DNA from 4 places in the Shewanella sp. HL-SH8 genome. Region 4 is predicted to be linked to each of the others. Evidence: predicted binding sites of a transcription regulator. Region 4 holds the regulator's gene; each other region holds the start of a gene.
The links. Region 4 encodes MetJ, which represses methionine synthesis genes. Its sites were predicted from a motif close to TAGACGTCTAGACGTCTA; they were not measured.
Positions count from the first base shown of each region.

Region 1: the regulator MetJ is predicted to act here: its motif matches at 4,361-4,378, upstream of metH (methionine synthase).
Region 2: the regulator MetJ is predicted to act here: its motif matches at 3,072-3,089, upstream of metK (methionine adenosyltransferase).
Region 3: the regulator MetJ is predicted to act here: its motif matches at 2,069-2,086, upstream of ACRWQN_RS09540 (cystathionine beta-lyase).

Region 1 is NZ_CP195039.1:3,737,303-3,745,626, forward strand. Features, by position in the region: gene ACRWQN_RS16535 (adenosylcobinamide-GDP ribazoletransferase) at 1-210, opposite strand, end outside; gene cobT (nicotinate-nucleotide--dimethylbenzimidazole phosphoribosyltransferase) at 218-1,264, opposite strand; gene ACRWQN_RS16545 (FecCD family ABC transporter permease) at 1,340-2,422, opposite strand; gene ACRWQN_RS16550 (ABC transporter ATP-binding protein) at 2,419-3,282, opposite strand; cobalamin riboswitch at 3,448-3,578, opposite strand; gene ACRWQN_RS16555 (histidine phosphatase family protein) at 3,571-4,320, opposite strand; gene metH (methionine synthase) at 4,513-8,229, shown strand.
Region 2 is NZ_CP195039.1:1,264,600-1,272,923, forward strand. Features, by position in the region: gene ACRWQN_RS05675 (META domain-containing protein) at 1-389, opposite strand, end outside; gene ACRWQN_RS05680 (hypothetical protein) at 488-778, shown strand; gene ACRWQN_RS05685 (GNAT family N-acetyltransferase) at 775-1,329, shown strand; gene ACRWQN_RS05690 (hypothetical protein) at 1,337-1,762, shown strand; gene metK (methionine adenosyltransferase) at 1,878-3,029, opposite strand; gene tkt (transketolase) at 3,516-5,510, shown strand; gene epd (erythrose-4-phosphate dehydrogenase) at 5,651-6,670, shown strand; gene ACRWQN_RS05710 (phosphoglycerate kinase) at 6,816-7,994, shown strand; gene fba (class II fructose-bisphosphate aldolase) at 8,139-8,324, shown strand, end outside.
Region 3 is NZ_CP195039.1:2,149,567-2,157,890, reverse strand. Features, by position in the region: gene pdsS (proteobacterial dedicated sortase system histidine kinase) at 1-2,019, shown strand, start outside; gene ACRWQN_RS09540 (cystathionine beta-lyase) at 2,122-3,312, shown strand; gene ACRWQN_RS09535 (CreA family protein) at 3,405-3,884, opposite strand; gene yegD (molecular chaperone) at 3,884-5,281, opposite strand; gene ACRWQN_RS09525 (substrate-binding periplasmic protein) at 5,619-6,332, opposite strand; gene topA (type I DNA topoisomerase) at 6,483-8,324, opposite strand, start outside.
Region 4 is NZ_CP195039.1:4,072,565-4,080,888, reverse strand. Features, by position in the region: gene ACRWQN_RS18120 (NUDIX hydrolase) at 1-101, shown strand, start outside; gene ACRWQN_RS18115 (YhcH/YjgK/YiaL family protein) at 231-692, opposite strand; gene ACRWQN_RS18110 (alpha/beta hydrolase) at 784-1,839, shown strand; gene ACRWQN_RS18105 (LON peptidase substrate-binding domain-containing protein) at 2,007-2,585, shown strand; gene ACRWQN_RS18100 (pseudouridine synthase) at 2,628-3,569, shown strand; gene ACRWQN_RS18095 (TSUP family transporter) at 3,594-4,325, opposite strand; gene metJ (met regulon transcriptional regulator MetJ) at 4,499-4,813, opposite strand; gene metB (cystathionine gamma-synthase) at 5,021-6,193, shown strand; gene ACRWQN_RS18080 (bifunctional aspartate kinase/homoserine dehydrogenase II) at 6,215-8,324, shown strand, end outside.

The DNA.
Region 1 (8,324 bases), 340 kb from region 4:
TATACTGGCCGGTAAAATAAGTTGAACTAGCCAAAATACCAAAGCGCTGATTAAGCCAATCACCAAGCCTACTACACCAAAAAATCGGCTAGATTTATTGAGCTTTTCAGCATCAATTACCACCCATGATGGGATAGGAAGACGAGTAAAAAAACTTAATGCCACAAAAAATAGATTTAATTGTCTTAAACCACGGTATAGATTAGCCATACTTTCCTTAAACTACATTATCAACACCAGCATCTTCGAAACTGGCCATGTCATTATAAAAATTGATTGCTGCTTGTACTATGGGTAGTGCCAACGCCGCCCCCGTTCCTTCCCCTAAACGTAATCCTAGGGACAAAATAGGCTTAGCATTTAAATGCGCTAGCATTAATTTATGCCCTTGTTCTTCTGATTGATGAGCAAACACTAAATAGTCTCGAGCCGCAGGGTGTAATCTTACAGCGACTAATGCCGCAGCGGTAGAGATAAACCCATCAATTAGCACTAATATTTTTCGCTCAGCCGCCGCCAAGATAGCCCCAGTCATTTGCACAATTTCAAATCCGCCCAAACACGCTAAAATATGCAGGGGAGAAGTTAAACTTGAACGATGTAATATTAATGCCTGACTGATAAGTGATTTTTTCAATGCATAGGTCTTGTCATCAATACCTGTACCGCGCCCGACGCATTGCTCAACATCTATATCAAGTAACACCGCCATCATTGCCGCTGCGGATGAGGTATTACCTATGCCCATTTCACCAAGGGCGATGACATTACAACCGGACAATACGTGTCGTTCAACCACTTCACTAGCAGCCTCAAAACCTTGTGTGACTTGCTCAATACTCATGGCTGGTGCCAGATGAATCGCCTCGGTACCATTACCTAATCGATATTCAGTTATCCCATCTAACCCCAAAGGAGCGAGTACACCAGCATCTATAACTTCTAGATTAAAGCCCATTTGCCGACAAAAAACGTTAACTGCGGCGCCACCATGAACAAAATTAGCCACCATTTGGCTGGTGACTTCACTTGGGGCAATAGACACGCCGTACTTAGCAATACCGTGGTCGCCGGCAAACACCAATAAACCTGGCTGGTTAATATGTAATTTTGTGGCTGTAGGATCACATGAAAACTGTATTTGAGCGATTTGCTTAACTAATACTTCCAGTAAGCCTAGGGATCCCTGAGGTTTAGTTTTTTTATCAATCTTATGTTGGATCATAGCATCAAACTGATGAGTAACCGGCACAACGGTAAACATAACCACTCCTCGTCAGGGTAATCACTGACAAATCAAAAAACGTCATTAACACTCAAGCTATTATTAACTCAGCTATTAGCGCCTGTGCCGTAGAATAAATAAGAAAAATACACTGCCAATGGCTGCGGTAATAATACCTACTGGTAACTCTTGATTGCCTAAAATACAACGAGCGACAACATCAATCCAAACCATAAACAGCCCGCCTATAATGGCCGTTACTACCATAGGCTGGCGTCCTGGAAATAGTAAACGCACACAATGGGGGATCATCAAACCAACAAATCCAATGCCACCACAACTTGCGACTAAAATGGCGGTGATCAACGAGCACAATAACAACATATTTAAACGCAGTTTGGCGACATTAACCCCTAGGGTATGCGCGGTTTCATCACCGGCTTGCAGCGCAACAATTTGACGTTTAAATACTAAAATAATGACTAAACTACTGGCCACAATGACACTGGGTAATACCACGCCAGCCCAACTAGCTTTAGCAAAGCTGCCTAATGTCCAAAACAGCACTGAGGCAGTGGCTTGCGGGCTTGAAAAATACAGCACTAGACTCGTTAAGGAACCAAATAAAAATGATGTAGCCACACCTGATAACAACATCCGCTCAATTTGGCTACTGCGTCCTAAACCAGACAAACTCAACACCAGCAGTACTGACAAACTTGCGCCCGCAAATGCGCCTATAGGCAGGAGTAAATTTTGCCAACTCCACCAAGCGAGTTGCCCAGAAGAAAGCGCAAGTAAATCAGCCTGCGCAAATAAGCCGCTTGATAGCAGGCTAAAGACCACCACAGCGCCAAATGATGCACCAGAACTAATGCCAAACAAATACGGGTCGGCTAATGGATTGCGGGTAACTGTTTGCAATACGCTGCCCGCTAAGGCCAAGCCAGCTCCAGCAACAAAAGCCAGCATAATACGCGGAAAACGCAGTTCAAATACAATCCGTTCAGTAATGCTTGCGGGATGAAAGACCAAGTCATCTTGCCAAGGCCGTCGTTGAATGATCGCCGATAACACATCGGTAAAGTTGATACTGGCGGCACCAAAGCTGGCCGCAGCAATCGGGCTCATTGCTGCCAATATAGCCAATATAAGCAGAAAAAATTGGTAGCGACGGTGCTCTTTAACTGGGCTCATGATTGAACCTCGCACTCACTTGAGGTTAATCCATTATCAGCAAGCACTTTCACCTGTTTCTTGGGCACATAACCATAAAAATAATTGATCAGTGGTTTAGTATGTTGCGGATGTTTTTTAACTTCGCAGCACACTTCAAACACGCCGCCGATTTGCGCTTCTGTTAGTACCTCTGTTGGACAGCCCTGTGCTACCAGCAGGCCCTTATTGAGTAGTAAAAGGTGGTCGCACATTGCACTTGCCAGGTTTAAATCATGAATAGAGGCAATGACCGTAATACCTAAACTTTTCACTAATTCTAAAATTTGAATTTGATAACGAATATCTAAATGATTAGTTGGCTCATCTAAAATCAGTAATTGCGGACGCTGCACTATCGCTCGAGCAATCAAAGCTCGTTGTTTTTCACCACCCGATAATTGGCCATATTGCAAAAACGCTTTATCAGTTAACCCCACTTTATTGATGGCATCATTAATAAGCTGATTATCTTCGGCGGTATAGCCATCAAACATACCTTTATGCGGTGTTAAACCCATTGCAATTAATTGACTGGTATTCATATCAAAAAACTGCGGAGTATCTTGTTGGACTACGGCAACTTGAGTGGCAAAAGCTTTTCCATGAAATTGACTAATATCTTGACCAAATAAGGATATTGTTCCGCGACTTGGGGTAATGTAGCGATATAAACAGCGCAGTAAACTCGATTTACCCGCACCATTTGGGCCAATAATTCCAAGCATTTTATTGGCTGTAAGGCTAAAACTAATATCAGCTAAAATTTGAGTATCATCATGTCGCCAACTCAGCTGATTAACCACTAAAGCAGGTATCGATGCTGATGAATTAGCGGCCATTAGCGCTTCAACACTTTGGGAATTCACAAATCACGCCCTCGACAATGGCTTGATTTACGATTAAGTAAGCCAAGCATAAACAAGCCGAAGTTAACTTGATGGCTGATAGGGGAAGCACGAACAAGATCAAACATACACGCTCCGCTGAGTATCCCGCTCAGGCGTAAAAATGAATAGTGACAAGCTGGTATCTGACTTTTGCTGGCCACAGACATAAATATGCAGGACAAACAATCACAGTTGCGGGGACAGTTCGGGCTTACCCGATTCCCAATACTCAACACTATATTAAAACGGCTCTATTTTGGTGGTTAATGATGGCCAGTTCAATCTAAAACTGATCTTTTCAAAACATAAGCTGCCTTGTGTGGCCATTTGTAAGTCATCTGCATCAATAAATACATCAACTGTCATCAACGCGGCATAGGGTAATTGTAATTGCGTAAACACACCAGCCTGCCCTTCAGCACCTAACAGTTGTGCAATAATGCAACGCATTACCCCGCCATGGGTCACAACAAGTGCTTGATTGGGTAATTCACTTGCAAGAGTTTCATTGGTCAATTTTGCAGTGGCAAAAGGCTCATCCTGAACATCACCGTCAATCGAATTCAGCATCTGACTAATAATTTTCACTAATACCTGCTTCACTCGGGCACTAAAATCAACTAAGTGCTCACCTCCTGGTGGCGTGTTGTCATGCAGCCAAGGGTTTGCCCAGTATGCATCTAATTGCGCTTGATGTAGCTTATATAATGCCTGCCAGGTTTGACCATCCCATTGGCCAAAATCAATTTCTTGTAAACTGTCTAATAGGGTTATGGGCAACTGGTGTTGTTTTGCGATAAGGTCACTAAACACAGCGCAACGCCTCAACGGGGATGAATACACAATAGCAGGGCATAGCGCTAAGCTATTAAAAGCTTGTTGCATTTGTATTTGACCTTGCTCAGACAAGGCTACATCTGTTTTACCGCGCAGGATCTCACCGCCAAGGCAGTGACCATGGCGCAGGAATACCAATTGAAGATGTTTCATGGTTTTCTGCCTTGCCCTGAAGATAACAACTCGCGTATTATGGACGTCTATACGTATAAATGTCCAAACAAAATTCTGTTTATTGAGAGCCAGCTATTCATTATTTACCCATTAACTCTCAATAAAATAGCTAGTTAGATAAATATGTCACGATTAAGTTAACGTGCCACTGCATTAAAAAGGTAATCCGTTATGACCAAGTCAACTTCCTACAGTCAAGTGCTTGAACAACTGACAAACACGCTAAAAGAGCGAATTGTCATTCTCGATGGTGCTATGGGTACCATGATCCAAGACTACAAGTTGGAAGAAGAAGATTACCGTGGTGACAGATTTAAAGACTGGCATTGCGACGTCAAAGGCAACAATGACATGTTGGTCCTTAGCCAACGTCAAATCATTAAAGATATTCATACTAAGTATCTGCTAGCCGGTGCTGACATTATTGAAACCAACACCTTTAACGCTACCACCATTGCTATGGCTGACTACGATATGCAGTCGCTATCGGCTGAAATTAATTTAGAAGGTGCCCGGGTTGCTCGCGAAGCAGCCGATGAAGTGGCCGCGCAAACGGGTTATGCCCGCTATGTAGCGGGTGTGCTTGGTCCAACCAATCGCACCTGCTCAATCAGCCCAGATGTAAACGACCCTAGCTTTCGTAACGTTAGCTTTGATGAGTTAGTTGATGTTTATGTTGAGTCAACCACAGCCTTAATTGAAGGCGGCGCCGACATCATTATGGTTGAAACCATCTTTGATACCTTAAACGCCAAAGCCGCCTTATTTGCCATTGAGAAAGTATTTGATCAACTTGGCGATCGCTTGCCAGTAATGATTTCAGGCACAATTACCGATGCATCTGGTCGCACATTGACCGGCCAAACCACTGAAGGTTTTTACAATTCACTGCGTCATATCAAGCCATTATCTATCGGTCTTAACTGTGCATTAGGCCCAAAAGAACTGCGCCCTTATGTTGAAGAGTTATCCCGTATTGCTGAATGTTTTGTGTCTGCTCACCCTAACGCCGGTTTGCCGAACGAGTTTGGCGGTTACGATGAAACTCCAGAGGAGATGGCTGAAGTCATTAGTGATTGGGCCCGTGAAGGCATGCTGAATATTGTAGGCGGATGTTGTGGCAGCACACCCGCTCATATCCAAACAATACGAGAATCGGTAATAAATCACGAGCCACGCCAGATACCTGAAATTCCGGTAGCTTGTCGTTTGTCAGGGCTTGAGCCATTAACCATTGATGGTAACTCACTCTTTGTTAACGTCGGCGAACGAGCCAACGTCACCGGCTCAGCTAAATTCTTACGCCTCATTAAAGAAGAAAAATTTGAAGAAGCGTTAGATGTGGTGCGCGAACAGGTTGAAAATGGCGCACAAATAATCGGCGTCAACATGGATGAAGGCATGCTAGACGGTGCCGAGTCGATGAAAAAGTTCTTAAACTTAATCGCTTCAGAGCCCGATATTTCCCGCGTACCGATTATGATCGACTCATCAAAATGGGAAGTGATTGAAGCCGGCCTTAAGTGTGTTCAAGGCAAGTCAATTGTTAACTCAATTTCGATGAAAGAAGGCGAAGAAGCCTTTATCAAACAAGCCACTCTAGTCAAACGCTACGGCGCTGCAGCGATTGTGATGGCCTTTGATGAAGATGGCCAGGCTGATACGCGCGAACGTAAAACTCAAATTTGTACCCGTGCCTATCGCTTATTAGTTGATGTGGTCGGCTTTCCCCCTGAAGACATTATTTTTGACCCGAACATTTTTGCCATTGCTACCGGTATTGATGAGCACGACAATTATGCGGTCGATTTTATCGAATCAATTAAAGACATTAAAGCCACCTTACCCTATGCGATGATTTCTGGCGGCGTGTCAAACGTGTCATTTTCATTCCGTGGCAACAACCCAGTGCGCGAAGCCATTCATGCGGTGTTCTTATACCATGCGATCCAAGCGGGTATGGACATGGGCATTGTTAACGCTGGCCAACTAGCCATTTATGATGACATTGATGCCGATTTAAAAGAAAAGGTCGAAAACGTGGTTCAGAACCTGCCCTGCCCGGTTGCAGATTCAACCAACACAGAACAGTTATTAGATGTGGCTGAAAAGTACCGTGGCGACGGCACTCAAGTGGCTAAAAAAGAAGATTTAGCATGGCGCAGTTGGCCAGTCGAAAAACGTTTATCGCATGCCTTAGTCAAAGGTATCACCGAATTTATTGATGAAGACACCGAAGCAGCAAGGCTTCAAGCAGCACGTCCACTTGATGTTATTGAAGGGCCGCTGATGGACGGCATGAATGTGGTCGGCGACTTATTTGGTGCAGGTAAAATGTTCTTGCCACAAGTGGTTAAATCCGCTCGAGTGATGAAAAAAGCAGTTGCTTTTTTAAACCCGTATATTGAACTAGAAAAAGTTGAAGGCCAATCAAACGGCCGTATCTTAATGGTGACGGTTAAAGGTGATGTGCATGATATTGGTAAAAATATTGTTGGCGTTGTCTTGGCTTGTAACGGTTATGAAGTGGTTGACTTGGGCGTGATGGTATCGGTTGATAAAATTCTTGAAGCGGTGAAAGAGCATAATATCGATATCATTGGCATGTCAGGCTTAATTACCCCAAGCCTTGATGAAATGGTACATAACGTCAAAACCTTCCACCGTGAAGGCCTGACCATTCCAGCCATTATTGGCGGAGCGACATGTTCTAAAATTCACACGGCGGTAAAAATTGCGCCACATTATCCGCACGGCGCCATTTATATTGCCGATGCCTCGCGCGCAGTGCCTATGGTTTCTAAGCTGATTAACAATGAAACACGCCAGGCGACTATTGATGCAGAATATGCCGAATATGATGTCATGCGTGAAAAACGTTTATCGCAAACTAAACGTAAAACCATTGTGCCAATTGAGGTTGCCCGCGAAAATCGCTGTAAACATGATTGGGAAAACTACACTCCATTCACGCCCAATGTTTTAGGCCGTCAAGTGTTTGATGATTATCCACTGGAAGATTTAGTCGAGCGTATCGATTGGACACCATTCTTTAGAAGCTGGGAACTTCACGGCCGCTATCCAGATATTTTAGAGGATAAAGTCGTCGGTGAAGAAGCGCGTAAATTATTTGTTGATGGTAAAGCCATGCTTGAAACCATCATCAGTGAAAAGTGGCTAACGGCTAAAGCGGTAATAGGTTTATTCCCTGCTAATACAGTCAACCATGACGATATTGAACTGTATACCGATGAAAGCCGAACCACAGTAGAAATGACTACTCATCACTTGCGTATGCAATTAGATCGAGTTGGCAACGACAACTTCTGTTTATCGGACTTTGTTGCGCCAAAAGATTCTGGTGTCGCAGATTACATGGGTGGCTTTGCCGTCACTGCGGGCCATGGCATTGATGAGCATGTGGCACGCTTTGAAGCCAATCACGATGACTACAATGCCATTATGCTTAAATGCCTTGCAGATCGCTTAGCTGAAGCGTTTGCTGAACGCATGCATGAGCGGGTACGCAAAGAGTTTTGGGGATATGCGGCTGATGAAGTACTAGATAACGAATCCATCATTCGTGAGAAATACAAAGGTATACGCCCAGCACCAGGTTATCCGGCGTGCCCTGATCATACTGAAAAAGGCCTATTGTGGGATTTACTTAAACCCGATGAAACCATTGGTTTAAATATTACCGAAAGTTATGCGATGTTCCCCACAGCTGCAGTATCCGGTTGGTACTTTGCCCATCCGAAATCCCGCTATTTTGGGGTCACTAACATTGGTAAAGACCAAGTAGAAGATTATGCCAAACGTAAAGGCATGAGCTTAGCCGAAGCCGAGCGTTGGTTATCACCTGTACTTGACTACGATACAGAGTAATCATTACTTTATAACCTTAAACAGCTCTCTTTACTCTCAAAAGTTACTCATAGCAGGCCGATACACAGGCCTGCTATTATTTCACTATTGATCAA
Region 2 (8,324 bases), 1.5 Mb from region 4:
ATGGTTTGGCCGCTTTTATTGACTAAACGTAACTTATTTTGATTAAGCTTGGCGCTATAAACTAAAGGTAGTGCTTGCATCACTCTTTGTTCTTGTACCATGAGTGCTTCGATACAAGCTTTGCGGGTTGAGCCCGCGGGTGAAAGCGTCAGCAAATCATTTTTAAGTGAATATTGACCCATAAATGGATTACAACTAGTGTTGCCTGTTAACTGACCGTTGTCAGAAAAAACTAATTTTGCAGGACTGTAATCAATAGTTGGTTCTGACAGCACGGATTCAATATGCCACTGGCCAACAAGTGTTGTGGTGTTATCAATATCTGAATAACTTTGGCATGCGCTTAATGAAAAAATAACTGCTGCGGCGCCTAAAAAATGCTTTATCATGTTTACTGTATTTGCCTAAATTGCTTCAATTGAAGCTATTCTACTTGATACTGTGTCAAAGTGATAACACGTCATCGGCCTATTAGTGAGAAATCGATATGATTAAATGGTTAAAAGGGCTTCATTACTTAGGGTCATTACTGTTATTTGCGGGCAGCTATTTACTGATTTTTACCGAATCTAGCCAGCGTGCTCAGGGAATGTTGATGGTGGCGAGCCTTATTGGCCTAGGTTTAACAATGATGACGCCCTATCCTGTAGCATTAGTCATCGAATGGGCTAAAAAACAAGATACTGCTTTAGCTAAGCCTCCGTCAGTTGAAAGTGATAAAGCTGAAGCACCTAAATCTGAAAATTCCCCATCCGACAAGCCGCAGGAAAAAGAGTGATTCTATATCGCAAAGCCAATCTCGCGGATGTCTCGCAGTTAGTCGAGCTAGAACGCACCCATGTTAATGCTGAGCTAGGCCAGTTTGATCCCAGTCTTCAAGGGCAGGCTTTAACGGCTGCGCAAGTGACTTTATTAATCAATCAACATTGGATCATGCTGGCGCTAGATAACCAGCAGATTGTCGGTTACGTTATTGCTGCTAAATGGGACTTCTTTGCTAAACAAGCACTGTACCAAAAAATAATTCAAAAGCTGCCGCAATTAGACATTGAACGTGATGGTGTTAAATTAGCGCTTACTCAAACCAATAGTTGTCAATATGGACCAATATGGATAGCTGAACAGTATCGTGGCCAAGGCATTTTTGCTCACTTAGTTAATCATATTGCCGAGGCGGTGAGCAGCAAGGTTAGATATTTAGTTGCCTATATTGCTGAAGATAATAGCCGTTCCTTCAGTGCCCATACTCAATATGCCGATATGCAAGTTGTCGATTTCTTTAGTTTTCAACAGCGTGATTTTTACTTGTTAGTTCGAGTGATTTATTGAGATAAAAATGCTGAATATACCGCCTAAATTTGATGAGTTGTTTGCGCCTTATCTTGGATTGCGTTTGAGTGCATTCGATAACGCCAAATTAGTTGTCGCTGTGCTAGCGCAACATCAATATAAATATCATGCCGCTGAGATAATATTAATCACCAATAACACGGTTCACTCGACACCGCGTTATGCCATTAAGTGGTTAGGGTTAAGTGATAATCAAGAAAGTGATGGCTGTGATAATGAATGTCATGAGATGGATTATTGCTGGATAGATTGTGGCAAGATAAATCAATATGAAGTAGGATTTAGCCTAATTGATCCCATAGATGTACAAGGCAGCAATATTCAAGTCGTGAACACAATCACTGTACCGATTATGACCATGCAGCAAATCGGTTTTATGTGCGCCGAAAGCGCTCATTTTGATCACTGCTGATTGCCGATTACATTAGCGCTCCATTTTTGCGACGTGTAGATTTAACGGCTCTTGGAATGCAGACAATAAAAAACCGCCTTAATGGCGGTTTTTTAATTTAGGCTAACAGTATTGATTATAAACCTGCATCAGCACGTAAAATTTCAGCTTTATCAGTTGCTTCCCATGGGAACTCACTGCGGCCAAAGTGGCCATAAGCCGCAGTCTTTTGGTAGATAGGGCGAGCCAAATCTAACATTGCAGTTAAGCCATATGGACGTAACTCGAAATGTTGACGCACTAACTTGATCAGTAGCTCTTCTGATACTTTACCTGTGCCAAATGTTTCAATGCTAATTGAAGTCGGCTCTGCAACACCAATGGCATAAGACACTTGTAACTCACAGCGATCAGCTAACCCAGCAGCGACGATGTTTTTAGCCACATAACGCGCAGCATAAGCCGCACTACGGTCAACTTTTGATGGATCTTTACCCGAAAAAGCGCCGCCACCATGACGAGCCATGCCGCCATAGGTATCTACGATGATTTTACGACCGGTTAAACCACAATCGCCAACAGGACCACCAATAACAAAACGACCAGTAGGGTTAATAAAGTATTTAGTATCTTTAGTTAACCAGTGTGAAGGCAATACTGGTTTGATGATGGTTTCCATCACAGCTTCAATTAAATCAGCCTGTTTAACTTCTTCTTTATGTTGGGTTGATAACACAACTGCATCAATACCGACAATTTTGCCATCGTTATAAGCAAAGGTGATTTGGCTTTTTGCATCAGGGCGTAACCAAGGTAAGGTGCCATCTTTACGCACTTCTGATTGACGTTTAACTAATTTGTGCGCGTAAGTAATAGGTGCAGGCATTAACACATCAGTTTCGTTACTCGCATAACCAAACATTAATCCTTGGTCGCCAGCACCTTGCTCAGCAGGATCGCTTCGGTCAACACCTTGGTTAATATCAGGAGATTGCTTACCAATTGCATTCAAAACTGCACAGGAATCAGCGTCAAAACCCATATCAGAATGAGTATAACCAATGTCACGCACGGTTTTACGAGCAATTTCTTCGATATCAACCCAAGCAGAAGTGGTCACTTCGCCACCCACTAATACCATGCCTGTTTTGACATAGGTTTCACACGCAACACGAGCTTTTGGGTCTTGCTCAAGTATTGCGTCTAATACCGCATCAGAAATCTGATCGGCGATTTTATCTGGATGACCTTCTGAAACTGATTCAGAAGTGAACAAGTGCTTTGCCATAGTCGGAAATCTCATCGTTTGCTGATAAAAAATATAAATTTATATACGTCTAGACGTCTATTCTAGTCGAAATTGATTTTGATAACACCCCACTATACGAATTAAAGCGTAGAATTGTGCAATGTTTCATGAAAATGTTAAACAGCAAGATAAGCTGTTTGCTATTCTGTGTAATTAACGTGATGAAATTTAAGGTTTAAGTGACATTTCGAACGTGAGGTTTTAACGTAACTGTATACATAATTAGACAATATAAACCCAATAAATAAATTACCTGAACCAATAATGTCCGCTTTGATGGAAGCTTAATGCCACTATTTAAGCTGCTATATTAAGCCAATTTATGGCAATTATTGCGCTTTATTAGCCAATCTGATGTTTGAATTGATACACACGAAAAATATTAATTTGCGTCGCGCCGCCTAGTAGGGGAAAATATGTCTCCACAATTGCCCGCTAGACCTCATTAAACAAGCAGGAGAGAGCATGTCATCTCGTAAAGAACTCGCAAACGCAATTCGTGCGTTAAGTATGGATGCCGTTCAAAAAGCCAATTCTGGACACCCAGGCGCACCAATGGGTATGGCAGATATTGCTGAAGTATTATGGAATGATTTCCTAAAGCATAATCCAACCAACCCTAACTGGGCTGACCGTGACCGCTTTATTTTATCTAATGGCCATGGCTCAATGCTTATTTACTCTCTATTACATCTTTCGGGTTATGAGCTTCCAATTGAAGAGCTTAAAAATTTCCGTCAGTTGCACTCTAAAACGCCTGGTCACCCTGAATATGGTTATACCCCTGGTGTTGAAACCACCACGGGTCCATTAGGTGCAGGTATCAGTAATGCCGTTGGTATGGCGATTGCTGAGAAAACCTTAGCGGCACAGTTTAACCGTGATGGCCACGATATCGTTGATCACTTCACTTACTGTTTCTTAGGCGACGGTTGTTTAATGGAAGGCATTTCACATGAAGCCTGTTCATTAGCTGGCACATTAGGTTTAGGTAAACTAATTACATTCTGGGATGACAACGGTATTTCTATCGATGGTCACGTTGAAGGTTGGTTTACTGACGATACGCCTAAGCGTTTTGAAGCATACGGTTGGCATGTTATTGCTGATGTTGACGGTCATAATCCTGATGCAATCCGCGCCGCAATTGAACAAGCTAAGTCTGTAACTGATAAGCCTACAATGATCTGTTGTAAAACAATTATTGGTTTTGGTTCACCGAATAAATCGGGTAGCCATGATTGTCACGGCGCACCATTAGGTGATGCAGAAATTGCAGCGGCTCGCGAATTCTTAAACTGGCCACATGCTCCTTTTGACATTCCATCAGATGTTTATGCTGGTTGGGATGCTAAGCATAAAGGTGTGGCTAATGAGTCATTATGGAATGACAAATTTGCTGAATACAAAGTGGCTCACCCAGCATTAGCGGCAGAGTTTGAACGTCGTGTCTTAAACGGTGATTTACCGGCAGACTTTGAAGCAAAAGCACAAGCATTTATTCAAGAATGCCAAGATAAAGCTGAAGGCATTGCAAGTCGTAAAGCATCACAAAATGCAATTGGTTTCTTTGGTGCTATGTTACCTGAGTTACTTGGTGGTAGCGCAGACTTAGCGGGTTCAAACCTTACGCTATGGTCAGGTTCAAAAGGTATTCAAGACGATGCAGCCGGTAACTACATTTATTACGGTGTGCGTGAGTTTGGTATGAGTGGCATTATGAATGGCGCCTCATTACACGGCGGCTTCATCAATTACGGCGCAACTTTCATGATGTTTATGGAATACGCACGTAATGCGGTACGTATGTCTGCATTAATGGGTATTCAGAACATTTTCGTTTATACCCATGACTCAATCGGTCAAGGTGAAGATGGCCCAACTCACCAACCTGTTGAGCAATTAGCTAACTTACGTATGACACCTAACATGACTGTATGGCGTCCATGTGATGCTGCTGAAACAGCAGTATCTTGGAAGTCTGCAATTGAAACTCGCAAATCGCCAACGTCTTTAATTTTTAGCCGTCAAGGTCTTAAGGCTCAAGCGCGTAGCGCTGAGCAATTAGCCAATGTCGCTAAAGGTGGTTATGTGCTGCTTGATTGTGAAGGCGCTGCGGACGTTATCTTAATTGCTACCGGTTCAGAAGTGCAGTTAGCGGTTGATTCTGCTGCAGCATTAACTGTCGATGGCATCAAAGTACGCGTAGTGTCTATGCCGTCGACCAATGTGTTTGACAAGCAAGATGCAGCTTACAAAGAGTCTGTATTACCTCGATCTGTGACTAAACGCGTAGCAATTGAAGCGGCTCATGTTGATTTCTGGCATAAGTATGTTGGCTTTGATGGCGATGTTGTCGGCATGACAACCTTCGGCGAGTCAGCACCGGGTGGCGACTTATTGAAGCACTTTGGCTTCACCGTTGATAATGTGGTTAGCAAAGTCAAAGCACTGGCTTAAAAACATGATCCACGATTGACTCAAATTAGCGCTTATATGTTAAGTGCTTAATTGTGTATAATATGGCGGCCGACACTTTATGTGTTGGCCGTTTTTTATTTTTCTGCCTTAATAATCTCTCTCTTTATGCTGGGAATGGAATGATTCGAGTTGCAATAAATGGTTATGGTCGTATTGGTCGCTCCATTCTGAGGGCGTTATATGAATCAGGGAAGCGTGACCAAATTCAAATAGTTGCGATTAACGAACTCGCAAAACCCGACGCTATTCGTCATCTTACCCAATACGATACAACCCATGGTCGTTTTAAACATCAGGTCAGCTTAAAAGACAATCATCTTATTATTGGTGATGATGCCATTCTATTGCTTAATCAGTCTGACCCAAGTCAACTACCTTGGGCTGAACTGGATATCGATATTGTTTATGAAGCGACGGGTAGCTTAAATGATCGTCAAGAATGTGAAGTGCATATTCAAGCAGGTGCTAAACAAGTCCTTATTTCTCATCCTTCTTCTCCCGATGTTGATGGCACTATAGTCTATGGGGTGAATCATGATTTACTGCGCCCTGAGCATACAGTCGTGTCCAATGCATCCTGTACAACCAATTGTATTGTGCCAGTTATCGATGTGTTAGATAGGCATTTTACGGTTAAAAGTGGCGCAATTACCACGATCCATTCGGCGATGAATGACCAGCAAGTGATTGATGCATATCATGATGATTTACGTCGCACCCGCGCCGCCAGTCAGTCAATTATTCCAGTGGATACCAAGTTAGCACGCGGTATTGAGCGTATATTGCCCCACATGAAAGATATGTTTGAGGCCATTTCAGTGCGCGTGCCAACAATCAATGTTACAGCGATTGATTTGTCCGTTACCCTTGAGAAAAAAGTCGATATAGCCCAAATTAATCAGGTGTTAGCCTTGGCCTCAAATGGCAGTTTTAATGGTATTTTGGGATATACAGAAGAGCCATTAGTGTCATGTGATTTTAACCATGACCCGCGGTCGAGTATTGTTGATGGCACCCAAACGCGTGTCAGCGCCGGGCATTTGGTAAAATTACTCTTATGGTGTGACAACGAGTGGGGTTTTGCTAATCGCATGCTCGACACCAGCTTGGCGATGATCCAAGCTAAGCAGTCAAAATAATACTCCTGATGATTTATGCTAAAAATAACTAAATAACTAAATAACTAAATCAAAGGGCATGAATGATTTTTAACCGTGGATGATGCATCGGCGGTGAACAACAGATTTGTTTTTTAATTTTTACATTTATAAGGAAAGGCTAATTATGGCTATTATCAATATGGTCGATTTAGATCTGCAAAATAAGCGCGTGCTTATCCGTGAAGATTTAAACGTACCTGTTAAAGACGGTGTTGTAACAAGTGATGCACGCTTACGTGCTGCATTACCAACAATCAAGCTTGCACTTGAAAAAGGTGCTGCTGTGATGGTGATGTCTCACCTTGGACGTCCAACTGAAGGCGAATTCAATGCTGAGTTTTCGATGCAACCAGTTGTCGATTATTTAGTTAACGCACTGGATTGCCCAGTTCGTTTAGCTGATGACTACCTTAACGGTGTTGACGCTAAAGCGGGTGAAGTGGTTGTGTTTGAAAACGTGCGTTTTAACGTTGGCGAAGGCAAAAACGATCAAGCACTCGCGAAGCAAATGGCAGCATTATGTGATGTGTACGTTATGGACGCTTTTGGCACCGCACATCGCGCCCAGGCATCAACCCATGGTGTTGGTCTGTTTGCTCCTATCGCTTGTGCTGGCCCATTATTGGCCCAAGAGTTAGATGCTTTAACCAAAGCAATGGATAACCCAGCTCGTCCGTTAGTGGCAATTGTTGGTGGCTCTAAAGTCTCTACTAAGTTAACTGTGCTAGAAAGCTTGTCCGGTATTGTTGATCAACTCGTTGTGGGCGGCGGTATTGCCAATACCTTTATTGCTGCAGCGGGTCACAATGTAGGCAAATCATTATATGAGGCAGACTTACTTGATGAAGCTAAGCGTTTAGTCGCTAACGCTAAGAGTCGCGGTGCTGACATTCCTGTCCCTACAGATGTTGTGGTTGCTAGCCAATTCAGCCCAACGGCTGAAGCGACACTAAAGTCTGTGAGCGATGTGAGTGATACTGACATGATTTTTGATATCGGCCCAGAAAGTGCCGAAGCTTTGGCAAAAATTATTGAACAAGCTGGCACGATAGTGTGGAACGGTCCTGTTGGCGTATTTGAGTTTGATCAATTTGGTAAAGGCACTGAACGTATCGCCCTGGCCATTGCAAATTCAAAAGCCTTCTCTATTGCTGGCGGTGGTGACACCTTAGCGGCAGTGGATAAATACAATATTGCAGATAAAGTTTCATACATTTCGACCGGCGGCGGTGCTTTTTTAGAGTTTTTAGAAGGCAAAAAGCTTCCTGCTGTAGAAATGCTTGAACAACGCGGCGCAGAATAAGCGTTAAGCGATAAAAATAATAATTATTATAAAAAACCGTTCCTTAAGTTAACAGACCTAACAATTGTTAGCTTAAGGAATATAAAAATCCATCCAAAAAATAGCGACCTAGGTGAGTAATCACCCTATAATTGGAGAACAAAAATGGCTCTTATCTCTCTACGACAAATGCTAGACCATGCTGCTGAACATGGTTATGGCGTACCTGCTTTTAACGTAAACAACCTTGAGCAAATGCGTGCAATTATGCAAGCGGCTGAAGCAACAGACAGCCCTGTTATTGTGCAAGCCTCTGCGGGTGCACGTAAATATGCTCGTCCACAGTTTTTA
Region 3 (8,324 bases), 1.9 Mb from region 4:
AGCTTTTTAACCCAAGTCCAAAAGGGCCGCGACTTGTATGCTTATCCATTATCGGGCCCAATTCAACTTGACGGAAAGTTAGAAGACTGGCAATTGTACAGTCACCGTAAGTTATATTATGGAAAAGAACACATTGTTTATCAAAAAAATGCACAACAAGACATAGACCTTAACTTTACCCATATGGTGGGTAAATATGCTGGTTATCTTTATGGCTTTTTTGAGGTTAATGACTCCCAAGTTATTTATCGCAGTAAAAATAGCTTAAGGGTCGACAGGAACGATCACTTAGTGATTGCTACGCTTGCGCCCGATAATTTATTTAGGCGCTATGTCATTGCCAATACCAAGGATGGCTGGTTAAGCGCTTATCAGTTACCTCAAGATCCAACACAATCAATGCCGGTCATCCCTGAGAATCGTATTCAAGGCCAATGGCAGAAAACCCCTAATGGATACAATATTGAGTTTCGTATTCCGTTAGACATGATTGGCAGTAAACTCGGATTCGCTATTCATAATGTGGATGACAATGAGACGCGCAATTTAATTAATATTGTCGGCACTTCAGCCACCAACTCGGTAGCAGAATTAGGCACAGTTCTGGTGCCTTCGCCTGAAATAGAAAGTATTGTTAAAGGTATGGGCCACAACAGCTCACGCATTTGGGTGGTCGATAATCATGGCAGAGTGTTAGCGCGTTCAGGTGATATTCGCACATCAAGTAATACCTGGGATGCTGATTTAGATGACGCCCAGACTGAAAGCTCTTGGGCACACTTCCATAAACAATACTTATTACCCTTATATTATAAAATTCTCACTAGACCGCCACAGGACTTTATCGATTCATTACAGGACTCAACTGAATTAAGTGGTAGCCATATTGAAAATGCCCTAGTAGGTAAACAGGCTTCAACCTGGCGATTAACCCCAGACAGTAAAGCGGTCGTATTAGCGGCTGCGAGCCCTATTTGGATTGATGACAAGGTGATGGGGGCTGTTATAGCCGAAGAAACTACTCACGGTATCCGTAGCTTGCGTAATCGGGCACTGGAAAAGCTATTTAACGTTATTCTTACGATTATGAGCATGGGTACATTAGCATTATTCATTTTTGCATCGAGCATCTCTAGTCGTATTCGCCGCTTACGAGATCAGGCGGAATTAGCTATAGACAGCCAGGGACGTGTCAGAAATCAAATCACTCCGTCAAGAAATCGAGATGAAATAGGTGATTTATCACGAAGCTTTGCCAATATTGTCGGCAGACTCGGTCAATATACTCACTATTTAGAAAACATGTCATCGCGGCTATCACATGAACTTCGTACCCCTGTTGCAGTTGTTCGAAGCTCTTTAGAGCACCTCAGCAATCAAAACCTAGATCAAGCAAGTCAAAAATATGTCAATAGGGCGCAGGATGGTGTCAATCGATTACATCTGATTTTAAATAACTTAACTGAGGCAACTAATCTCGAAGCCAGCTTATCACATGCTGAACGCAGCACATTTCCCTTAAAAAAGGTTATCGGTGGCTGTATGCAAGGTTATCAGATGACCTACCCAGAGCAGCGTTTTAACGTATTTATTGAAGATAAACTTATGTTGTGTAATGGCGTTCCAGAATACATTGCCCAATTAATGGATAAACTCATTAGTAATGCCATTGAATTTAGCCAGCCAGATAGTGCTATTAGTGTCAGCTTAAATCAATATCATAAACAGGCGATTCTAAAAATAACTAATATCGGACCAAAATTACCTGAAAACATGAGCGAGCAGATTTTTGAATCTATGGTGTCAATAAGGCCACAAATTCCCACCAACAAACCCCATCTTGGTTTAGGCTTGTATATTGCAAGATTAGTAACTGATTTTCACCATGGCACCATTAAAGCGAGCAATGTCAGCTGTGTAATAGAAGATGACATTAACAAAACGACACTTCAAGCGGATGAGATACATCAAAGTGGCGTTGAGTTTTGTTTAACATTACCCATAGTGGAAACGACATAAGCCATTTTGCCTATGTAGCCGATATTATCTATCTCTCGCCTCTTTCATTTAGCCGTATAGATGTTAGGATGGCTAAATAGGTTTTTAGTGGATGAATTAATAATGAATAAACACGGTAAACAAGCAACCCAAATAGTCAGTTTAGGTCGAGATAAAAAATACACTAAAGGCATTATTAATCCGCCGGTATTTAGAGCATCTACAGTGGTGTTTGACACCATGGATGACATGCGTTTTGCCATTAAAAATAAGACCAATGGCGAGTTATTCTATGGTCGTCGTGGTACGCCAACCCATTTTGCCTTTCAAGAAGCCATTGCAGAACTTGAAGGCGGCTTTGGCACGGCGTTATATCCATCCGGTGCAGGAGCGATTAGTGCGGCACTATTATCATTTTTAAAAAGTGGCGATCACTTATTAATGGTCGACACCGCCTATGAACCCACACGTGATTTATGCGACAAAATGCTCGCCGGATTTGGCATCGAAACGAGCTATTATGATCCTATGATTGGTGCAGGCATACGTGATCTCATTCGCCCAAATACTAAGGTACTCTTCCTTGAGTCGCCAGGGTCGATCACCATGGAAGTACAAGATGTGCCGACGCTGAGTCGCATCGCCCATGAACATAATATCGTTGTGATGCTGGATAATACTTGGGCTTCACCGATTAATTCTAGACCATTCGAAATGGGTGTGGATATCTCTATTCAAGCGGCGACTAAATACATTGTCGGTCATTCAGATGTGATGATGGGTACCGCAACGGCAAACGAGGTTCACTGGCCACAATTACGTGAAAACAGCTATTTAATGGGACAAACAACTTCGCCAGATGATGTATTTTTAGCGGCCAGAGGGTTACGTACCCTAGGAGTCCGTATGGCCCAGCACCATAAAAATGGACTTGAAGTCGCCAATTGGTTAGCAAAGCGTCCCGAGGTTGACCATGTCAGACATCCTGCTTTTGAAACATGCCCAGGTCATGAATTCTTTAAGCGTGACTTTACCAGCGCGAATGGCTTATTTTCATTTGTTTTAAAAGATGGCGATCTTAGAAGCATTACCGCTTTTGTCGAAAACATGCAGCATTTTAAAATGGGCTTTTCGTGGGGCGGCTTTGAAAGCTTAATTTTGGGTGTTTTCGGTATTGATAAAATAAGATCTGCAACCCAATGGGATAGCAGTAAGCCACTTATTCGTTTACATATCGGCTTGGAGGACTCAGAGGATTTAATTGCCGATCTTGAACGTGCTTTTGAACGTTACAATCAGGCTATCGCTAAGTAACCACTGCTCGAGATAATAAACGCTTATAAAATAGGCCGCACAAATATTGATATTGGTGCGGCCTATTTTGTCATTCTACATAAGTGTGGACACTAATTTTGACTATCAACCTTCAATGCATTCCATGCCTGCGTTCCATAAAGCGGCACAGTTGATAAAGCATGCTTATGGCTGCCGTTAGTTTCTTTAGTGGAATAAGATAAATACAATAAAGTTTGATTTTCTTTATCCAAAATACGTCTCACTTTTAAGCTTTTAAATAAAATACTTAACGACTCTTTAAAGACCACTTCACCGCCTTTACTGGTATCTATGTCTGCTAAATCATTTGCTGAAATAGGTCCAGTTTGACGACAACTAATGCTCATATCTGAAGGGTCGGCAAAATCTAAATCTGCTTTAATGCGACTAATATGACAAGTCACTCCTGGTATTTTAGGGTCATGTTTTGCATCAATAATCACATCTTTAGTGGTAAATAATCCTAAACTGACCTTACCGACATCGTCACTGCAGCTCATCATTAATCCACTGAGTGCGACTAAAGCGACTAATTTCACGTTAATATTCATTAAGCTTCCTTAAAATATTGTTGCGCCATACGAGTTAACCCTGCGGTAACAGAACCAAAGTGATCCCCCACCACCACTTGTGCTTGAGGATACACTTTAGCAATTTGTTTGTATATTGCAGGGCTTCTTGCCGTACCGCCAGTAATATAAACAATATCAGGGCTTTCTAACGCCTTACCCTGATCATCAAGACTATTCATAGCCTGGCGCATTAATTGACTGACTTTATCCAGTGACGGCGCAATGGCTTGCTCAAATAGCTCGACACTGACGTCGATAGTTAACTGTTTTTCCACAAATGACAATTCAGCTTTATGAACGGGTGAATCGGTTAACGCCACTTTAGCGATCTCCGCTTGGCGCACAACCTGAAAACTCATCTGATTTTTTTGAATGGTCAATAAACGCTGCAGTAATTCAGGTTGCTCGGCACCATTGATCAAGGTTTCGATTAATCTCTTGCTGGATAAATGATAGAAATCACGCTGGGCGCTAATATCATTCACGGCAACGGCATTCCAAAATAAATTTGAAGGTATAGGCTTACCATCTAACATAGCACTGCCACTGCCAAAACTTGGCATAAAGCCTTGCATAGCAAGCGCAATATCAAGGTCATTACCGCCGATACGCTGTCCGCTGTGCCCCAAACAGTCTTGATCTCGCTGTATGTTACTCATTAATTCAGGGCCCATTTTTACTAACGAGCAATCTGTAGTACCACCACCAACGCCGACAACTAATACATTGGCAGGTTTGTTAAGGGTTGATTCAAAATCCATTCCAGCGGCAAGCGGCTCAAATAGAAAACCCACCGAGGTAAAACCGGCTCTTTTAGCCGCTAAGGTTAAAATGGCCTCAGCTTGTTGATTACTTTGTTCGCCGCCAATACCTTGAAAGTTAACTGGGCGGCCAATCATGGCATGGGTAGCCGTATTTAAGCCTTTAGCAGTTAACTGTTGATCTATACGTTGTTTAACGTGTTGCATCATCAAGGTAACAATATCTTCAAACAAAGCCACTTGTTCAGCTCTCAGTCCTGTAGCCCCCAGAAAAGACTTGGGTGAACGGACATAAAAACCTTCCTCAGGCATTTCAAGATAAGCATCAATAGCGGCCTGACCGACAAACACTGTAGGTTCATCAATCAATAAATCGAGTTCATGTCGAATTATTTTCGCCCGCATTAATTGTGAACTGCGTAAATGAGAAAATTCAGCTTTCAAGGCTTCAGGCAAACCATTATAAACAGCCTCAGCTATCAGCTCACGATCCATGGCATAGAGCGTAGAGGGTAAATAATTAGAATTTTCACTAAGGGGTATTAACTCTATTTTCTCATTGATCCAAGCACCAATTGAACAATTAGCACTGCCATAATCGAAACCCACTATCATGAATAAACTCGCTTAAAAAAATCAAACGAACAAACTACCACATTCACACCGAAAATGGATATTTTTTAGTTTGAAGATAGATTGAGTGGTGGATTTTAAAACATTAACAGGATCTAAATATAACGAGGAAGGAAGACTGGCGTAAGTCGATAACATTGTATCTATCTAGGTAGGCAAATATCGCTCTTGGCATTTGTGCTGATAACCAAGGTGAGTTAAGCGCCAACTAAATAGCCATAAACAAAATATTCCACTGCAAACAATAATAATACTGTTTACTAGAAAGTTAAGTTGCGGGATAACATGACTTAACCGCTGAACAATCAATTGATGATAATTAGTTTGGCTGAGGAAGCAGTAATTGATATTGCTCTTTACATGCTTGATTAATATAGACGCCAACTTGAGCCTCTAAAATGGGCGTGTTGGAGAATTGAAAGTCTTGGCTATTTATTTCAGGGTGATTAAATAAGTAATCAGGGAATTGGTTAGAAAAAACTAAGTCCACTCGCTTATGTTTAAGCATTTTAAACCCCTGTTCAACCGATTCAATAGGCACCATATTAAGGCCGGCATTAATAAATTGCCGATGAAAATCCCCTTCTCGTTTGTAGCGCATAATGGCTAAACTTTTTCCTTTCAGCTCAGATAAGTCATCCCAAGAAAATGGCGTATTCTCCTTCAGACGAAATAAACCTAACACAACTTTCTGTTGGCTCAACGGCACAAAATAAGCTTGTTGAGACTCAGGAGGCGGAAAAAAGCTCAAACACCAACGGCCAGATTGAACTTGCAGCTGCGCTCTGGCCGGAGGTAAAAATAATGGTTTGACCTTAAAATCATAATGGCCGGAAATAAGTTGGCTTAATAATGAAAAGTTAATGCCATGGTCGTCGACATCCATGGTGGTGAAAGGTGGATAATCAACCGCAATGACCTCATGTTCACCGATACTTTGAGCAATGTTAACTTCATCATTAACAACCGTGTTTTGCGCCATTACTTGTAGGCTGACAGACAACACCAAAGAACCTAGTATACTTTGTAACATCACTTAAACCTTACTGATAAACGCCGAACAACCAGCATAGCTTAGTTGAATATAGCCATTTTTCATAGCTAGCGCATAAATTCATAAATACTTAACAAACAAAAACGCCATCATAATGATGGCGTTTGTAAACTAAACAATATTAAACAACTACTTTTTAGCTTTTTTCTTAGGTGACTTTGTCGACTCACTCACCCACTTGCCGCCAATAAACTTAGCAGACCAACCAGTTGCTTTACCGTCAACGTCGGTAGCAACATATTGCTCTTTCGTTTTACGGCTAAATCTGACAGAGGCTTTGTTGCCGTCATCATCTTCAACTGGGGCATCGGCTAAAAAGGCGTACTTGTCCCATAATAACTCACGATATTGCACCAGCTCTTCAACAAGCGGCGCACGGGTTTCACGGGATTTAGGGAAGGTACTTGCCGCTAAAAATATTCCAGCAGCGCCATCACGTAACACAAAGTGCGCATCAGACTTAGTACATTTAAGTTCCGGTAAGAAGATAGGATCTTCTTTTGGAGGCGCAGCTTCACCACTTCTTAACAGTTTACGGGTATTTTTACATTCGGTATTGGTACAACCAAAATATTTACCAAAACGGCCATTTTTAAGTTCCATATCATGACTGCAACGATCACATTCAATCAAAGGACCTTCATAGCCTTTTATTTTAAACTGACCTTTTTCAATCTCGTAACCATCACAGCTTGGGTTATTACCACAAACATGCAGTTTACGTGATTCGTCAATTAAATAGCTGTCCATTGCGGTGCCACACTTACCACAACGGTGCTTGGCACGAAGCGCATCGGTTTCAGCATCTTCATTATCACTAATGGCTTCATCGCCAGGTGTTAAGTTGACCGTTGTCTTACAGCGCTCTTTGGGCGGTAAAGCATAGCCACTACAACCTAAGAATACGCCTGTAGACCCAGTGCGAATACCCATTTTACGTTGGCAGGTTGGACACTCAATATCAGTCAAAACCGGATCATTTAGGCGCATACCGCCTTCATCCGGATCCATTTCTGCCATCAATAATTGCTTAGTAAAATCACCATAGAAACCATCAAGCACTTTTTTCCAATCTAGCTTGCCCTGAGCAACATCATCAAGGGTTTGTTCCATACTGGCGGTAAAGTCATAGCTCATTAAATCTTTAAAGCTTTCAACTAAACGTTCACTGACAATTTCGCCCATTTTTTCTGCGAAGAAACGGCGATTATCTACTCGCACATAACCACGGTCTTGAATAGTTGAAATAATAGTCGCGTAAGTTGAAGGTCGACCAATACCACGCTTCTCTAACTCTTTGACTAATGATGCTTCACCGTAACGAGCAGGTGGTTTAGTAAAGTGTTGTTTGGGTAAAAGTTGATCAAGCGTCAGTACATCACCCACTTCCACTATGGGCAATGTGCTAGTGTCTTCGTTTTTCTTACTCATTGGTGGTTGCACACGAGTCCAGCCGTCAAAGCGTAATGTACGACCACTGGCTTTTAATTCGTAATCACCGGCAACCACAGTCAAACGTGTTGCATCATATTGAGCAGGAGTCATTTGACACGCCACAAATTGACGCCAAATTAATTCATAAAGACGTTGAGCATCACGCTCCATATCCGTCATCGACGCAGATTGGACATCCACATTTGAAGGACGAATAGCTTCATGCGCCTCTTGGGCACCTTCTTTGCTACCATAACGTATAGGATCTGCAGGTAAATACTTGGCACCAAACTCTTTACCAATCATCTCGCGTACATTTTCTACCGCTTCTTGGCTCAGGTTGGTTGAATCGGTACGCATATAAGTAATATGCCCCGCTTCATACAAACGCTGCGCCATCATCATGGTTTTTTTCACGCCATAACCCAAACGCGTGCTTGCCGCTTGTTGCAATGTAGACGTGATATAAGGTGCTGAAGGTTTGCTTGATGTAGCTTTGTCTTCGCGATTAGAAACCTTGTAAGAAGCTCCTTTTAA
Region 4 (8,324 bases):
CCCATAATCTGGAAACTATTGCTAGCAGTGACAAGAAAGGCTTATCGATAGAAAGAGAAACCTTTTTACTGCAGTTGATTAAAGCAGAGTTATTGAACTAAGCCGTAGGCGACTTTTAAACTTTCGGCGACTTTATGGTCAAAGTCGCGGTCAATGACACGTGCAATAACATTCACTCAATGTCTGCTATTCCATTTTCCTGTGACACGATTGAAGTTCAAGATAGGCAGTTAAATACGTACCTTGATAACCACTTTACGGACTTTTTGCGGCGTAGCAAACGTGCCTGGCATGTGCATATCACCAGGAAAGAAAATAGCAAACATACCGGTTTTTAAGGCAATAAATGCCGCATCTTGTTTATTTGATTCGAAGTCAAACTCGGCATAATCATGTTTGTCATAATACGGCTTAGACGGTGTTTGATCCGCTAACGGTAAATAACCAAACTCTTCTGCACCACTGACCACATATTGGACATCAATATATTGCTGATGTACTTCAAATGGCTCAATTTCTCTTGGTTTGGTTTCATAATCATTGACGATAACAAACAGGTTTTTACCGTCTAGTTCATAGTTACCAACAGCTTTGGCGGTAAAATCTGTTTCAGCTAAGTGTGCTAATGCCAAGGCTAAACGTGGATGCAGTTTTGTATATAGATGGCGATTTGCTAAAGTGTCAACAATCATAAGAGTTCCAATGAATAATTCAGCAGTGAAAGTGTCATAGTATGGCAATAATATCACTGTTTTAACTCTTCAAGTATTAGAGGATCAACATTTGTCAGCATTACGGCTTATTGCAGGTGAAACGGCTTTTAAACAGATAGAAGCGCAAGGTTTACAGCAAGGTATGTTTACCCAGCTATTAGCGGCTTCAGGTGGTCCTAAGTGGATTGGTATTGCAGGGTTAGACAAGTATATTTTTGGTGAGTTTTTTAAGGACCGTCAAGATCCGTTATATATGCTGGGAGCCTCTTCCGGTGCATGGCGTTTAGCATGTTTAGGACAAGACAACCCTTTAGCAGCCTATGAGCGATTAGAACATTTTTATATCACTCAGCGTTATGACGATGTGCCCACCAGAGAGCAAGTCACTCAACAAGTGCAGGGTGTGGTTGATGGTATTTTAGGCGATAAAGCGGGGACGGATATTATTGCTAACCCGATATTTCGGGATCATATTATTGCCTGTCGAGCCCGTCATGTGAATAGCAGCCAGTCTAAGGTGGGCATTGCCATTGGTTTGGCCTTAGCTGCGGCCAGTAATAGCGTTAACCGTAAAAGTATTGCATGGCATTTTGAACGTATTTTACTGAGCCATAAAGATGCCGCATCTCCGTTTGGGCGCTTAAAAGACCTACCAACCAAGCAAATGGCACTGACTGAAAATAATATTCGCCAGGCACTGCTCGCCACCGGTTCAATTCCATTATTACTTGATCCAGTGCGCGACATTGATGGTCTGCCAAAAGGTAAGTATTACGATGGTGGCATTACCGATTATCATTTTGATTTACCCCTACCCAAAGAAAGTGGCTTAACCTTATATCCACATTTTTACCCGCATATGAGCCCAGGTTGGTTTGATAAGTCACTGATATGGCGTAAGGCCCGCAGTAATTATCACAACGCGCTCATTCTGGCGCCATCGGCTGAATTTATTGCCTCGCTACCCTATGGCAAAATTCCAGATCGTGAAGATTTTAAGCATCTTGATACCCAATCTCGGATTGATTATTGGCAAACAAGTATTAAACAGAGCCAAAAGTTAGCTGATGAGTTAGCAACTATTGTGGCCAATGGTACCGTAATGGATCATCTTGAGGCTTGGTAAATTACTGGTATTGTGGAACAAAGTAAGTTGCATTTTCAGTCGTACATTAGCATTAATTTATCTTAATTTACTGTTGGTTTTTTCATCGTTGACTACACTGATATGGAGCAGCATCTTATTGATGCTCGCTTTTTTGGTGCTTCACCTTGATGGTGTTGGAGGCGAAAATGCAAACACGTGAAATGGCTTTACTGATACAAGATGCGGTGTTGTTGCCAAATGGCCGGCTCGAGTTTAGGGTTGCTTTTCCTGCTGAATTGGCGCTGGTGGCATCAGTGCTTAAAGGTGAATACGGTTTAGCCATGGCAGCGCTAAAGGCTAAAAGTGAACTGCCCTGTTATCGCAGTATTACCGAGTGTGAAATTATCGACTTTCACCAACTAGAAGATAAGTCGCTGAGTATTGTGTTAGAAGGTAAGCAACGCTTAAAAGTATTATCGGCAGCTAAACAGCACAATGGCGTATGGATAGCACGGACTCTACCTTGTCAGAATTGGCGCCATGAGCCGATAGTGGGTAAGTTTGAAATTATCAGTGCAGCGCTTGAACAGTTTTATGAAGTTAACCCTGATTTACTTGGTTTGTATTCACAAATTCATTTAGAAGACGCCACTTGGGTAAGCCAGCGTTGGTTAGAGGTTTTGCCCATGTATAGTCGTGATAAGTTACGTTTGGTAGATCAGCCCAATTGTCACAAAACCATGGACTTTGTCCTGCAATTACTAAAATCCCATGTTGATGTATAACCTGATAATATAAGGGTATCTATTCGGTACCCTGATAATTTTATGTCGAAATCTACTCACGAGTCACTTTTAGTTACTGGCGCTATCGCGGCGCAGCCATCCTATGTTGTCTTACCTCGCACGAGTGAATCCTCTACAGTTTATCCAACAGTGTTGGCTTTTTTAATTGATAAGTTTCCACAAATATCACCCTCAGCGTGGGATCAACGGATTAAAGAGGGCAAAGTACATTGGCAAGATGGCCAATTAATTGATTGCCAAAGTGAATATGCCGCAACCAAACGGGTTTATTATTATCGTGAAGTTGCAGTTGAAAAAAAAGTGCCTTTTACCGAGCAAATTCTTTATCAAGATTCCCATAAAATCATTGTCTATAAACCGCATTTTTTACCGGTTACCCCTGGTGGTAATTATGTGAATGAATGCTTAGTACACCGTTTACGTATTCGCACTGGAATAGACACAATAGCCCCAGCTCATCGGCTTGATAAAGACACCGCTGGCGTGATGTTGATGACGGTAAATCCTGAGACTCGACATGCTTATCATCAACTTTTTCTCGATGATAAAATTAAAAAAACCTATCAAGCAGTGGCCGAGTTACCACAAGACTTCGCCTTAAATCAGATGATGTTGCCATATCATTGGACCATTAAGAATCGGCTAGAACGTGGAATACCTAGTTTTACCATGCAGATTGTTGACGGGCCTAGTAATAGTCATTCTGAGATTACATTACTCAAAATTAACAATAACCTAGGACTTTTTGAACTGGAACCCGTTACCGGTAAAACCCACCAATTACGGGTACACATGCAGAGTTTAGGCATGCCTTTATTACATGACCGCTTTTATCCCACACTGCAGGCTAAAGGCGAAGATGATTTTGACAAACCTTTACAGTTATTAGCGCAGCGTTTGCAGTTTGTTGACCCAATCACTCATGAAGTTAATGATTGGTGCTGTGAAGGACTCACTATGTGATTTAAGCTATGTTAACAAAGGCTTTTAAAGGCTACCTAATGACTTTATCGTTAACAGTAATGCACTCAGCGTACACAAAATTAACGTTGCTTTGCGGGTTTTATCTTTATCGACTCGCCCAACAATTCGTCCTGCAATGATGTACCCTGCAATGACGGATGGTAGCAGTAACAAGGATAACCAAAGGTGTTTTACTTCAACCAAACCGACTATAGCTAAAATAGCGAGTGCGATCATCGAGCTGAAGATAAAAAAGGCTGATAGTGCCGCCCTAAATTGGCTGGCATCTTTTCCGGCCAGCAAAATAGCCATTGGCGGTCCACCAATGGCGGCAATGTTGCCAAAAATACCTGAGACAATACCCGCAATAAATAAGGTTATCCGATTCACAGGTGCGGATAATTTAAAAATACTTAATAAAACCGCTGTAAATACAATAGCAGCAATGGCTAGTCCTAATATTGGTTGAGGGGCGAGCAATAGTAAGCTTGCGCCCAAAAAACCACCCGGAACTCTGCCAAGTAACGCATATTGCAATCCATTAAATTCTAAATGGCTACGCTCTCTGAATAAGGTCATTAGTGAAATTGCAAACCCCATCACAATCACTGGAACGGGCACTAACTGTGGGTCGATAATATACAGTAAGGGACTGGCGACTACGGCTAAACCGAAACCGATTAAGCTTTGGGTTAATGCGCCACAAAAAATAATAACTGAGGCGAGTAATAACGTGGTGGGATCAATGAATGGCATGCAATGACTCTTAGTAACTAACGTTTTTCAACACAAGTATTTGTATATTGATTGATATCAATTGTTTGATCGTGTCTAAAAACAAAATTCCATCAAGATAACTACCCTGACTAAGCAGGATATTCATCTTGATGGAATGAATAGCAGATGTGAAATGACTTAAAAGTGATTAATTACTCTAAATCTTCCCATTCAATACCCATTTGGTCCATCAATGCTTTCGCTTCACGCGGAATGCTGTCAGGCTCATCTTTTGATAAGTCATGATCATCGGGCAATGGTTGACCCGTGTAAGCATGTAAAAAAGCTTCGCAAAGTAATTCACTATTTGTCGCGTGACGTAAATTATTTACCTGGCGACGAGTGCGCTCATCGGTCAGTACTTTCAATACTTTTAACGGAATTGAAACTGTGATTTTTTTTACTTGTTCATTCTTCTTGCCGTGTTCGGCATATGGGCTAATATAGTCGCCATTCCACTCAGTCATTAACTCACCCTTTACTTTAAATACGGTGCAGATTTTAAACCCTTAAAGTTTCTAGTCAAATTATTGCTGTGTTTTAGTGCACATTGCAAATAGATTTCTTTATGTTTAGACGTCTAAACGTCTATTTTTGTTGACCTGAGCTGCTCAGTTAGGTAAATTTAGCCATCTAGACATCTCTTTGTGTGTTCGTAATGTTAGGAATCAATCATGACCAAGTCTTGTAAACAACATAGCAATGCTACTGTCGCAGTCCGACAGGGGATTGAAAGTGACACACAACATGGTGCAGTTGTCCCGCCAATTTATTTATCGACCAATTATTCTTTTGATGGCCATAAAAATCCGCGTGAGTTTGATTACAGCCGTTCAGGCAATCCAACACGTTGTATTTTAGGCGAAGCCTTAGCCAAATTAGAGCAAGGGGCTACCGGAGTGATAACCTGTACTGGCATGGCTGCCATTACGCTAGTGACCTATTTATTAGGCCCAGACGATTTATTGGTTGTGCCACATGATTGCTATGGAGGTAGTTACCGTTTATTTACTAACCTGGCCAAAAAAGGTCAGTTTAAATTGGCCATCGTTGATCAAACCAACGCGGCAGCATTAGCAGAAGCCATTGCCAAAAAACCCAAAATGGTGTGGTTAGAAACGCCGTCTAATCCATTACTGCGTGTGGTCGACATTGCCGCCATTGCTACTGCAGCAAAAGAAGTTGGCGCATTGGTTACCGTGGATAACACCTTTTTATCACCTATTTTGCAGCAGCCTTTAAATTTAGGGGCTGATATCGTTATCCATTCCACGACCAAATATATCAATGGTCACAGTGATGTGGTTGGCGGCGCTGTTGTAGCTAAAGATCCAGACATCGGCGAGTTACTGCATTGGTGGTCAAACACCTTAGGCTTAACGGGATCAGCGTTTGACAGTTACCTTACTCTGCGTGGTATTCGTACTTTAGCAGTGCGAATTCGTGAACATCAAGCCAATGCCAAACAGATAGTTGATGCGCTATGTCAAAGCCCTGTGGTGGCAAAAGTGTATTATCCAGGATTAACGGATCATCCTGGACATGAAATTGCGAAAAAACAGCAAAAAGGCTTTGGCGCTATGCTCAGTTTCGAGCTAAAAGGTGGCGAAGCAGAGGTTGTAGCATTCTTAGATGCGTTAACCTTGTTCAGTGTTGCTGAAAGTTTAGGCGGAGTGGAAAGTTTAATAGCCGTTCCTGCGACTATGACCCATAGAGCAATGGATGCCCAAGCCCGTTTTGAGGCTGGCGTTAAAGATACATTATTGAGACTATCTGTTGGTATTGAAGATGGTGAAGATTTAGTGGCAGATATTAAAGCCGCATTAGCTGCAGTCGCAGCGCTGTAGTTGTCGTTTAAGGAGTAATACATGGCGCGTGGTCATTTACATAAATTTGGTGGTTCAAGTCTTGCAGATGCGGATTGTTATCGCCGAGTCGCCCACATTTTACTGACCCATGGTCACAGCGATGACTTAATTGTTGTTTCAGCGGCAGGTAAAAGTACCAACTTTTTATATAAGCTGCTCAATTTGCGTGAAACCGGTCAGCTATGGCAAGAAGAGCTACAAGTATTAATCGGCTATCAGCAAACCTTAATCGAACAATTATTATCTAATGAGCAAGCACGTGATTTACGTGAGCGCTTGTCGACCGACAAGTCACAATTGATTAGCTTATTATCACTTGAACAGCGCAATGAATATCAAATTAGCCATGTGGTGAGTTTTGGTGAACGTTGGTCGGCAAGATTAATGGCGGCGTTATTACGTGAATCTGGTGTAGCGTCATCCCATGTAGACGCCTGTTCAATACTTGTCGCTGACGAAGGTGCTGTGCCTAATATTCGGGTAGAAGAGTCGCGAGCCAAAGTGCAGGCTTTATTAGCGGCTCATCCTAATGAGCGTTTAGTCATTACAGGGTTTATTTGTGCTAATAGTCAGGGTGAAACACTATTGCTTGGGCGAAATGGTTCTGATTTTAGCGCGACATTAATTGCCAGTTTGGCTGATATTGATCGGGTAACGATTTGGACCGATGTTGAAGGGGTATTTAATGCTGACCCGAATAAAATTAATGATGCCAAACTGCTAAAAAGCATGTCTTTGGCTGAAGCCGATCGATTAGCTAGACTGGGCTCTCCAGTATTGCATTCACGTACATTACAGCCTTTGTTCAATACCGAAGTGAGTTTAGCCGTACGCTCAAGCTATGCCTCTCACACTGATTTTACATTGATTGCCCCCCATAGTTCGTCAGCTAGTGCACCTGTGGTAACCAGTTTAAATGAAGTGGTGTTATTTAGTTTTAAAGCCGCCGCAGCGATAGATCCTTTGTTAACATTACTGACCGAAGCGGGCTTAACCCCATTGGCTTATTGGTCATTGGCGCAACATAAGTATGAATTAGCCTTTACATTAGAAAGGCAAAAGCAAGTGCAGTCTTTATTAGTGTCCCAAACTGCTGAGTTTGGTATTACGCAATTGCAGGCACAATGCGACTTGGGGCTAGTGGCTTTGGTCAGTGCCGATGCAGAATTGTATCGTAAAAGCTTTGCCCGTTTGCTAAGTCGTGATGCCAAACCTGTTTATCAAGACGGCTTAAGCCTAGTGACATTAGTGCCACAGGGGCAGGTTAGCTTACTGACTCAAAAAATACATCGCCGCTGTGCTGGCCCAAGAATGCGCATAGGCGTACTGTTGCTAGGTATAGGCAATATTGGTGAGGCGTGGATAGATTTATTTAAACGTGCTCGTTTTGGGCTAAATAAAGACTTAGAAGCCACAGTCGAATTAGTCGGTTTGGTGAGTTCTAAAAAGGCTTTTGTTGATAACGCTGGGGTTAATTTAGACAGCTGGCAGCAACAATATGAGCAACAAGGTACAGAATGGACCTATGACAGTTTGTTTGACCAATTAGAGCAACTGTCTTGCGATGAGATAGTCGCGCTTGATATCAGTGCCAGTGCCACCTTGACCTTACAATACCCACAATTGTTTGCTAAAGGTATTCATGTGGTCAGTGCTAATAAATTGGCGGGTTCAGGACCATTGCCTTTTTATCGAGAGCTAAAGCAGCAACTGTGTAATCGACGTTTATTTTGGCGCTATAACGCCAGTTGTGGTGCTGGGTTGCCTATTCAGCATGCGTTAAATGACTTACGTAATAGCGGTGACACGATTGAAGCGGTTGGCGGTATTTTTTCAGGTACTTTATGTTGGTTATTTGAAAACTATGATGGCAGTAAACCATTTTCTCAATTAGTGCTTGAGGCGAAAGAGCTGGGGATTACAGAACCTGATCCCCGTGATGATTTATCGGGTCGAGATATGCAACGAAAATTGCTTATTTTAGCGCGTGAAATTGGTTTAGCCATTGAGTTAGAAGACATTACTCTAAACTCATTAGTGCCTGAAGCATTGGCTAAATTAACATTAGCAGACTTTTTAAAGCGCATTAATGAGCTTGATGCTGAAATGC